3 regions of the Peribacillus sp. NPDC076916 genome follow, and region 1 is predicted to be linked to each of the others. Evidence: riboswitches for the same ligand, from Rfam matches in the RefSeq annotation. Region 1 holds a riboswitch; each other region holds the start of a gene.
The links. A riboswitch is a leader RNA that binds a small molecule or an ion and turns the genes downstream of it on or off. The one in region 1 is predicted to bind lysine.

Region 1 (3,488 bases):
ACGGTTTTTGATAGAACAAGAGAGAGAAAAGTAGTAGAAAGCGACTTCAGGCCATGAGATAAAAGGGGTTGGATAAAAAAACTCGTCAAAAAAATAGCCTTTATAAAAGAGAAAATAGGCTATTATTCATTATCAAGTTATATAAGTTGATATCAATCCATTTCTAAGTTGAACTATAATAATGTTCGTTCAAAATTTTGAACGTCAAAGCTATAATTACTTTATTTCTTTTGAATTTGTTAAGGAGCCATTATAGATTGAAGGAACGACTCTGTCTTAATAATTACATATCAACATCACTAGAAATAATAAGCTTATGATCAATCCCCGTAATCATTGCTATAGAAAATTCGACATTTACAATTCCTACTGGATACACCATATATTTTTCTTGAAAATGTAAATTCTCCTTTTGCCCTTAATCCTATAAAATCATTATATTGCTCAACTAGTTTAAGCATTGAGCCATGCAGCGATTAAAAAGCAGTACACTTCATTCAAAGTTTGTACTGCTTTTTTTAATTTCGCCCGGTTATTATGGGTTTTAATCAGAAAATCGGTATTGAAGACTCGAATAATGAATCATTAAGTTTATTTACTTAACAAAATTCCTTCTGCGTTACTCGGTTGTAGAGCTATTTGTAGTGCTCTTTTTTCTTCATCGTTTAAAGAGACCAATGGTAAGCGGACACCTCCAACATTTAACCCCCGCATATTTAATGCTGATTTTACCGGTGCTGGGCTTGGTGCAGCAAATAATGCTTTCATAATTGGAAGAAGGTTGCGATGTGCAGTGGCAGCACCTTGGACATCCCCACTTTTAAAGCTATTGATCATTTCTTGCATTTCATTGCCAATTATGTGGGAAGCAACCGAAACAATGCCTGTTCCTCCGATGGCAAAAACCGGTAATGTTAACCCATCATCGCCGCTGTACAATGTAAAATCGCTAGTTGTTTTGCTGATGATTTGTGCCATGGCATCTAAGTCACCACTTGCTTCTTTTACTGCCACAATATTGTTGATTTTTGAGAGGCTAACAATCGTCTCAACGGACATGTTCACGACACTTCGTCCTGGGATATTATAAAGCATTACCGGTAATGATGTTGAATGGGCAATAGCACTAAAGTGCTGGAATAATCCTTCTTGAGACGGCTTGTTATAGTATGGGGTAACGAGCATGATTCCGTCGACTCCTGCTGCCTCTGCTTGTTTGGTTAAGCTGATGGAGGCCTTCGTGTTATTTGAGCCAGTTCCAGCTATGACTGGAACTCTTCCATCAACAACTTCTACAACCATTTTGAATAAATCCACTTTCTCTTCTGCAGTTAATGTAGGAGACTCTCCAGTTGTACCAGCTATTACTAATCCATCAGAACCATTAGTAATTAAATAATTTACTAAAGTTTTCGTAGCATTAAAATCAACCTCATCATTATGATTAAACGTGGTAACCATTGCGGTTAAAACTTGGCCAAAATTCATAACTTCACACCCTTTTGTATAATTTTTATAAAAATTCAGAGGTGGTTAGGGCCATTCAGGAATAAACGCAAAAAAGCAACAACGAGGATTCGCTGCTGCAGTAGAAACAATATTTATCAAAAAAATGTTTCCGCGCATAAGATAGCCCTCCATATAGTTTCCTATATGACAGTCCTGCATTTATTCAATAGCAGAACCAGCTTCAAGAACATGAGATTCTTTCCGCTTCGGCAAATTCCCCTTTCCACAATAGTCATGGGATCTCATTCTCCTCAAAATGTGTACTAATGGTCTTTGCTCCTCTATCCTCACTTCAAAAAGTATGAAGTAAGAAAATATTTAATTGACTGTAATATAACAAGGAATCCTCTTTATTGCAAGGACAATTTAGAAATGTTTTTTTAGAATACATGGATTCACCTTTTTTAATATTATGTAATCTCAACATTTATAGTTTTATTAAATAAACTGTATGAAAAGTTTCAATCTTTTATAGTCAGTTTTACAATTGATAGAGCTTATGAAAATTGATATGTATCTTATGAATACTTAGAATGATGATCAAGGTGGGGAGGACGACATGATACAAATTTAACAAAGGGCAGAAAAGATATGAAAATCAGTGTCGTTTAGGAAGCGAGAAAACGGATCGCTTCCATGTAAGTAGGACTCCATTGATTCAATTACACTATCAAAAAATTGAAAAGGATGGCCATTGATAACATCAAGCTAATGTTAACCAAACCAATGACAAAATTATCTGTGGTCCGATAAAAACTGGTCAGAACAATTGCATGCAAAAGGAAAACAAACCGAAGATGTTCGATAGCATTATAGCTGGCAATTTTACCAGCGAGTATGTTGCTGAAAATGGATATAAATCCACAGCCAAACAAGATCAAACGGATTGAACTCTTGGTGCTTTCATTCCTTTCAGTATTGGAACGAGATACGTATAACAGCATACCTATCTACAAATCCATGAGATGGAATGATAAAAGCCATTAAGATTCGTGGGGATAACTACGTAGTTTAGGGGTAGTTCCCCCTTTACATCAAGCAAAGGCAAATCATTACTACAAGCGAAAAATTATCTTGAGTTTTCCTCCAGAAACAATTTAAGTGAACCGAATGACTATTGCCCATAGGTATTATTTGATTTATTAATATTTAAATTACACTGAACCTATATTTTATTAATAATGTAAAGTTACTATTTTAATTGGTAAACCACATAAAAATTAAAAAATGAGGAGGATATTTTATTTCTTGGGAAATACTTACATAATTATAGCGACTAAACGATATATAGGAGGAAAATGATTTTGAAAGCGAAAAATAAATTTGCTGCAATGTTGACAATTGTAACGGTGGGATTAACAACTTCTTTATCAAATGTACAAGCATCCTCGGAATCTTCAAATTCAGATAATAAACGTAAGCCCGAGCTCGTTTTTCCTGTTATCAGTGATGTACATATAGATGATGGATCAACTGCTGATATGGACAAGTTTAGAACAGCGATGGATCAATTAAACAAAGCTGCGCCTAAACAGGATGCTTTTGTTGTCGTTGGGGATTTAACGGACTATGGCTACGCTACTGAATATGATAAGTTCTTCTCCATTTATAATGAGAAGAAACAAGGCGATGTTCAATCCATGTTCACTATGGGAAACCATGATTATTGGAATGGACTTTCAGTAGAAAAAGCACAAGATCGTTTTCTCGAGAAAACAGGAATGGATTCTCTTTACTATCATAAAAAAGTAAATGGATATGATTTTATTACGTTAAGTCCGGAAAATGGTAATACGCATGGTTTATATTCTGTTCATCAAATTAACTGGCTAGGCGAAAAGTTAGCTGCAGCAGAAAAAGAGAATCCGGGCCAACCAATCTTTGTTTTTCTTCATCAACACATTAAAGACACTGTGTATGGAAGTGACTTATGGGGAACTCAGGAAAATAAAGAACTTTTATATGATACATTAAAGAAA
Region 2 (3,488 bases), on a different contig from region 1:
TATATATTTTGGAGAAATTACAAATTAATCTATTAATATCCCGCTATAATTTATCATTTTTTTCCATTTGTTATTTAAATAAATAAAAAACAGTATAATTTGCAAAAGAAATACGTTTATAATAGATTTACAGAAAGAGGCGATAAATTATGAAAAAAAATATTGCTGCTGCGATAGAAGAAGAGATTCAAACTGAAGAAATTCAAACTGAAGAATTCAAAGTTCCAGCTTTCGGGTACGAATTAATCAGAGAAGTTCTATTGAACGATATTCTCGGAAAAGACTCTAATCAAATCCTCTATTGGGCAGGTAAACAATTAGCAAGAAAATTTCCATTGAATGGCGATCAGGAAGTTATTGAATTTTTCCAAAGTGCCGGATGGGGAAATCTGGAAATCCTGAAGTATACGAAACACGAGATGGAATTATCCCTGACGGGTGAAATAATCAGCCGCCGCCTGGACTTACACCCTGATTGTCACTTCCAGCTTGAAGCCGGTTTCCTTGCCGAGCAGTTTTCACTGCAAAAAAAATTCCTCAGCGAATCAACGGAAGAAATCAAACGCCGCGCAAAAAAAGTGATATTCACCATCCAATGGGATCCCAGAGATCCAATCTAATTAGCCCTTAAAACAGACTTACCCTTTTTACCGGAAGTCTGTTTTTTATTGGACTCCTGCACTTAAGCTAGCACATTTGCATGCTGACCAAGTTTAAATGCTTCATGAAGGGATTCAACCGCCTTCACCATTTCCTTTTCATTGACGACAGTCGAAACTTTAATTTCCGATGTGCTGACCATTTTCACCTGGATGCCTGTATTGGCCATCACTTCAAACATCTCGGCAGCCACTCCGGGATTGGATACCATACCAGATCCGACGATGGACACTTTGGCCAACCCGCTCTCCGTTTCGACCCGGTCGAATCCCAATTGTTCTTTATTATTTTCCAGCACGATCAAGGCCGCTTCCGTATCTTCACTTTTTGTGGAAAAAGATAGATTGGTCGTATCCTCGGCTGTCATGCTTTGTATGATGATGTCCACATTAATTTGGTTTTTCGCAAGTGTCGTAAAGATTGTGGATAATGCACCAAGTGATTGGGGCAAACCATAAATTGTGACCCTCGTAATACTGTCTTCAAAAGCAATGCCGCGTACAATTAAATTTTCTTCCATAGTTGCTTCCTCCTCAATGATCGTTCCTGACTCTCTCACCATGCTTGAACGGACTTCAAGCGGAATTTGATAATTTTTTGCATATTCGACTGCCCTTGGATGAAGGACGCCCGCCCCCAGGTTGGCAAGTTCCAGCATTTCATCGTAAGAAATGGATTGGAGTTTTCGCGCGCCTTTTATGTAGCGTGGATCCGTTGTGAAAACACCCGTTACATCCGTATAAATATCGCATCTATCCGCATTCAGCGCGGCGGCGATGGCAACCGCCGTCGTATCGGAACCGCCTCGCCCCAAGGTAGTGATTTCCCCATTTACGTCGTTACCTTGGAAACCGGCCACGACCACTATTTTCTTCTGTTGAAGCTGAGCTTGGATCCTTGAAGCATCGATGTTTAAAATTCGGGCATTCCCATGAACGGATTCCGTTTGCATGCCAGCCTGCCAGCCAGTATAAGAAATGGCTTCATGCCCTTCTTCAATCAATGCCATCGTTAACAGGGAAATCGTTACCTGTTCCCCAGTAGTCAATAGCATATCCATTTCCCTTTTGCTCGGGTTTCCGGAAATATCACGGGCCATGGCAACCAATTGGTCCGTTGTTTTCCCCATGGCTGAAACAACGACGACTACCTCATTTCCATTCTCCGCTTCCTCGATTACCCGATTGGCAACATTTTTGATTTTTTCTACGCTACCGACGGATGTTCCGCCGAATTTTTGAACGATTAATGCCATCCTCATGCACCCTCTCTACTTTTTAGGCAATAAAAAAAGCAATGAGAAATATCTCATTGCTGTGATCACATATCCAATACTGTAAACACAGTGAGATAGCTCTCCAGGGTATAAACCCTGACAATCCGCCATTTATTAAATGTCGGACCAGGAAAACAAGGTATGAGTCTTGTCTTCCTTCGGCGTCATCCCCTTTCAAAACCTTTCATGGAAGCTCATACTTCTCCAGGTCTTTACTCTTGAATTCCGCACCTCTATCAGCACTTTTAAGTTGTCTAGTTAAAAATTCCTTTTAATCATAGCATAGTGATTTATCGGTAGCAAGATTATTCTTGTAATTTTCTAACGATTCCCTCGGCTACCCCTTTTGGCATACCAGCTTCCATGATTTCCTCGACTGTTGCCTCTTTGATTTTCTTCAATGATCCAAAATGCCTTAATAATTGCTTCCTTCTTTTTTCCCCGACTCCTGGAATATCATCAAGCTGGGAGTGAACCGCATTTTTCCCGCGTAGCTGGCGATGAAAAGTAATAGCGAACCGATGCACTTCATCCTGAATTCTTTGCAATAGGTAAAATTCCTGGCTCCGAGAATCAAGAGGTACGATTTCAAGAGGATTTCCGATCATCAATTGCGATGTCCTATGCTTTTCATCCTTAATGAGGCCTGAAAGCGGAATCTCAAGGCCCAATTCATTCTCCAAAATATCCCGAACGGCTTCGACATGTCCCTTTCCGCCATCAATGATGATCAAGTCCGGAAGCGGCAGCCCTTCTTTCAATACTCGTGAATACCTTCTTCTGACCACTTCACGCATCGATTCATAATCATCAGGTCCCTGGACCGTCTTGATCTTATATTTTCGGTACTCTCTTTTTTCCGGCTTCCCATCAATGAACACGACTAAAGCGGAAACAGGGTCACTTCCCTGGATATTGGAGTTATCGAAAGCTTCAATTCGATGCGGGGTGTAGATACCCAGTTGGTTCCCGAGGTTTTCCACCGCATTGATCGTTCTTTCTTCATCCCTTTCAATCAAAGAGAATTTTTCCTGAAGGGCGATGGAGGCATTTTTATTCGCCAATTTAAGCATGTCTTTTTTCGCCCCCCTTTTGGGGTGAATCGTTTTGACCCCAAGCAGTCCTTCGGCCATTTCGGCATCCACTGATTCAGGCAGCAAGATTTCCTTTGGTTTAAAATGGTTCGTAATCTCGTAAAATTGACCGAGGAATGTAAGAAGTTCCTGTTCGGGTTCATCATAGACCGGAAAAAGTGAAACATCCCTTTCTATTAATTTACCCTGCCGAACAAAAAATACCTGTACGCACATCCAGCCTTTATCATAGGCAAACCCAAATACATCCCTGTCGATGAAATCGGTCGTCATCATTTTTTGCTTCTCCATCGTAATATCAATGTGGGCAATCTTGTCACGGAACTCCTTGGCCCTCTCGAAATCGAGCTCTTCTGATGCCACTAGCATTTTTTCAGTCAGTTCTTTTTTTATTTCAGTATGCCCGCCGTTCAAGAACCGGTTGATATCATCCACCATTTTTTTATATTCCTGTTCCT
Region 3 (3,488 bases), on a different contig from region 1:
GCCATCCACGCCCGAAGCAGGGATAATGCGAGGACACCGTTTCAGTGGAATGACTCCCGGAACGCAGGATTCACGAAAGGGACGCCTTGGATTAAGGTTAATCCCAATTTTCCAGAGATTAATGCAGAAAAAGCCTATAATGATCCGAATTCCATTTTTCATTTTTATAAAAAGCTTATCCAAATACGAAAGAAACATGAAATCGTCGTTTATGGCCGTTTTGAACTGCTATGGCCGGATGATGAACGAATATTTGCCTACACGAGATCGTTTGAAGAAGAAAAGCTGTTGGTGCTATGTAACTTTAAAGAAGAGGATGCCTCCTATACTTTGCCTGAAGAGCTGCATGCATATTCAGCCACAAGGCTGATAGGCAATTATGATCAGGAAGAAGAAGGAATCTCCAGCAAACCTCTGCGTCCATATGAATGCCGTGTTTATCATTTGAAATGAAAAAAGGACCTGTTCTCCTTAGAACAGGTCCTTTACGCATTATTTTGATTTAAGATCACATTCCTCCAGGGGAATGATTTTCGTTTTATGCTTGATTTTATAGCCGAACCATAGGGCGAAAAATAAAATTAAGCCAATGTAGGAAACAAACATTGAATTCCAGTCGATTCCATCGCTGCTGAAAGCTTGATAGCCTTGTCCGATGATAATGATAAGGCAAAGGACGAGTGCGAATATAGGCCCGAATGGGAAGCCTTTTGCCCGGAATGGTAAAGCATTCATATCAAGGCCTTGAGCTGCGTAAGCTTTGCGGAATCGATAATGGGCAACCGCGATCCCGACCCAGGTGACGAATCCCGCCATGCCTGAAGCGTTCAATAACCAGATATAAACGACGCCATCACCGAAAAATGAAGCTAAGAATGCAACGCAGCCTACTAAAGAAGTCACGATAAGTGCATTCACGGGTACTCCTCTTTTATCTAACTTGCCTAGGAATTTCGGTGCTTTCCCATCACGTGCCAAGTCCCATAGCATACGGGTTGAAGCGTACATGCCAGAGTTACCGGCAGAGAGTACGGATGATAGAATGATCGCGTTCATGATGGATGCAGCAAATGCAAGGCCTGCCCGTTCAAATACAAGCGTGAATGGACTTACGGCAACATCTTCACTCAATAAACGTGAATCGGTAAACGGAATGATCATTCCAATTACAAAAATGGCAAGGATATAGAATAAGATGATGCGCCAGAAAACGGATCTGATTGCCTTTGGGATATTTTTTTCTGGATCCTCACTTTCACCAGCAGTCACTCCAAGCAATTCCGTTCCTTGGAATGAAAAGCCGGCAGCCATGAATACGCCCAGGATCGTGAAGAACCCACCGTTAAAGGGACCTTCGCCCATTGTGAAATTTGAAAAACCAATTGGGTCTTTCCCACCCATGATCCCGAGAATGATCAGTACACCCGTGATCAAGAAAATGACGACTGTCACGACTTTGATCATGGCAAACCAGAATTCTGCCTCCCCGAAACCTTTAACTGACATGTAATTGATAAGAAACATAGTGATTAATGCAATGGCACTCCAGATAATTGAAGGGCTATCCGGAAACCAGAACTTCATAATTAAGACAACGGCTGCCAATTCAGCGGCAATGGTGATTGCCCAGTTATACCAGTAGTTCCAACCAATCGCAAAACCGAAAGACGGATCGACGAATTTGGATGCATAGACACGGAATGAACCGGCCACTGGCATGAACGCTGCCATTTCTGCAAGACTTGTCATTAAGTAATAAACCATGATGCCGATGACTGCGTATGCCACCAAGGCACCGCCGGGACCGGCTGAATGAATGGCACCGCCACTTGCTAAAAATAAACCTGTTCCAATCGTTCCACCTAATGAAATCATCATTAAATGACGCGCTTTCAGGCTCCTTTTCAGTTCAGTAGGGCTTGATGCTGATTGTGAATTTGACAATTGATGTTACACTCCTTTTTATTGGAAGGGAACGAAAAATAAAAAACAGCAGTCGAAAAAGATCGACGGCTGTTTATAATAAACCCGTTTATCCTTCCGAAGATAGCTCCCCACGCTTTTTTGAAAAAGCGTGACAGTGGTGTTCCTGTTCGGTAACACCGCCAGCAAGAATATACATGGAATATACCCTTACTTCGGCAATTTATCCTTTCAAACGGAGTCTTGAATTTTCCAGAATCTCGTCCGTTTTACTTTTATAAGCTGCAGCCTCTAACTCATCGGTAAATGAGGAAGTATTCAATTTTCTAAAATCGTTGCGCCAGCTTGTAAGTGACGTCAGACGATAGTTCTCATGAAATTCATGCAATCGCTAATAGATTGCTAGTAATTGAGTAAACTTTACTATATCAAAATTATAAAATAATCTCATGAATATCGCAATGATTATTTTATGTGGTTATTTTTTCCTAGTTAATGAATGATGGCGGCAAGGAAGAATTCAAATGGCTATATACCAAAATAAAGCATGGAGATCATTAAACGGTCCTTCTTTTTATAAGGGCGTAGTCCAGTTTTACATGTTTGACCACCTCAGGATTCTCAAATAGGTCCACAGCCATTTTCCCAATCCATTCCAGCGGCAAGGAAATGGTCGTGATGTCGAGCATTTCACCCAGGCTATCATTATTGAAACCGAGAATGGCCACATCCTCCGGGACCCTTATACCCGATTTCTTAGCGGTGAGAATGAAGCCAGCCGCCGTGTCATCATTCGTGATGATGATGGCTTCAGGTTTATCCATCATCGAATTCCATTCCTGAAACAATTGCTCACCGTCTTTGATGTGATAACTGCCTTCAAACAGCCATTCTTTATTGTTTATCAGTTGATGTTTACTCATGATATCGTTAAAGGCCTTTGTACGATGGGAACTATTTCTGCTCTTTTTACGGCCGAGGCTGTATCCGATTTTCTTATATCCTTTAGCAATCACGTACTCAAGGGCACAGGAGAAAGCTGCATAATGATCAATGCTGATGGATGAGAATTCAGCCTGGGCCGTATCTTCACACAAAATGATTGGTCCGTATTTTTGATATTCCAAAAGGATTTTCATTTCCGAAATCCTTGAACAAACGATAATGCCATCGAGCTGCTTCATTTGCAGCATATTAAAAGCCTCGATTTCCTTCTCTCTGTCATAGTTTGTTTGAAAGATGACGATATGACAGCCAATTGCATTTGCCTGTTTAGTGATTCCGTTAACGATTGCCCCGTAATATGGGTGATTGTTGAAGGGGATGATGATGCCGATAAGATTGGTTTTACCTTTTGAAAGATGAATGGCATTTATGTTTCTCGTATAATTCAAACGATCGATGGCCTCCAAGACGCTCTTTCTTTTATCTGGGCTTACATATGGATGATCATTCAATACACGGGACACTGTTGAGACAGATACACCGGCACATTGAGCTATTTCTTTAATATTTGTCATGGTATCACCGTTTTTTCTTTTTTTATATTGTACAGTATGAAACCC

Region 2: another riboswitch for lysine. It lies ahead of ACQKFG_RS12860 (aspartate kinase); the one in region 1 lies ahead of dapA (4-hydroxy-tetrahydrodipicolinate synthase).
Region 3: another riboswitch for lysine. It lies ahead of ACQKFG_RS14505 (amino acid permease); the one in region 1 lies ahead of dapA (4-hydroxy-tetrahydrodipicolinate synthase).

Annotation. Positions count from the first base shown of each region.
Region 1 covers NZ_JBNNIU010000002.1:757,085-760,572, forward strand. Annotated here, with positions in the region: gene dapA (4-hydroxy-tetrahydrodipicolinate synthase) at 592-1,488, opposite strand; lysine riboswitch at 1,623-1,801, opposite strand; partial or broken gene ACQKFG_RS08635 (MFS transporter) at 2,193-2,508, opposite strand; gene ACQKFG_RS08640 (metallophosphoesterase) at 2,814-3,488, shown strand, end outside.
Region 2 covers NZ_JBNNIU010000003.1:677,927-681,414, reverse strand. Annotated here, with positions in the region: gene ACQKFG_RS12865 (YslB family protein) at 150-620, shown strand; gene ACQKFG_RS12860 (aspartate kinase) at 683-1,915, opposite strand; lysine riboswitch at 2,004-2,180, opposite strand; gene uvrC (excinuclease ABC subunit UvrC) at 2,242-3,488, opposite strand, start outside.
Region 3 covers NZ_JBNNIU010000004.1:166,103-169,590, reverse strand. Annotated here, with positions in the region: gene ACQKFG_RS14510 (glycoside hydrolase family 13 protein) at 1-453, shown strand, start outside; gene ACQKFG_RS14505 (amino acid permease) at 493-1,944, opposite strand; lysine riboswitch at 2,040-2,225, opposite strand; gene ACQKFG_RS14500 (LacI family DNA-binding transcriptional regulator) at 2,481-3,443, opposite strand.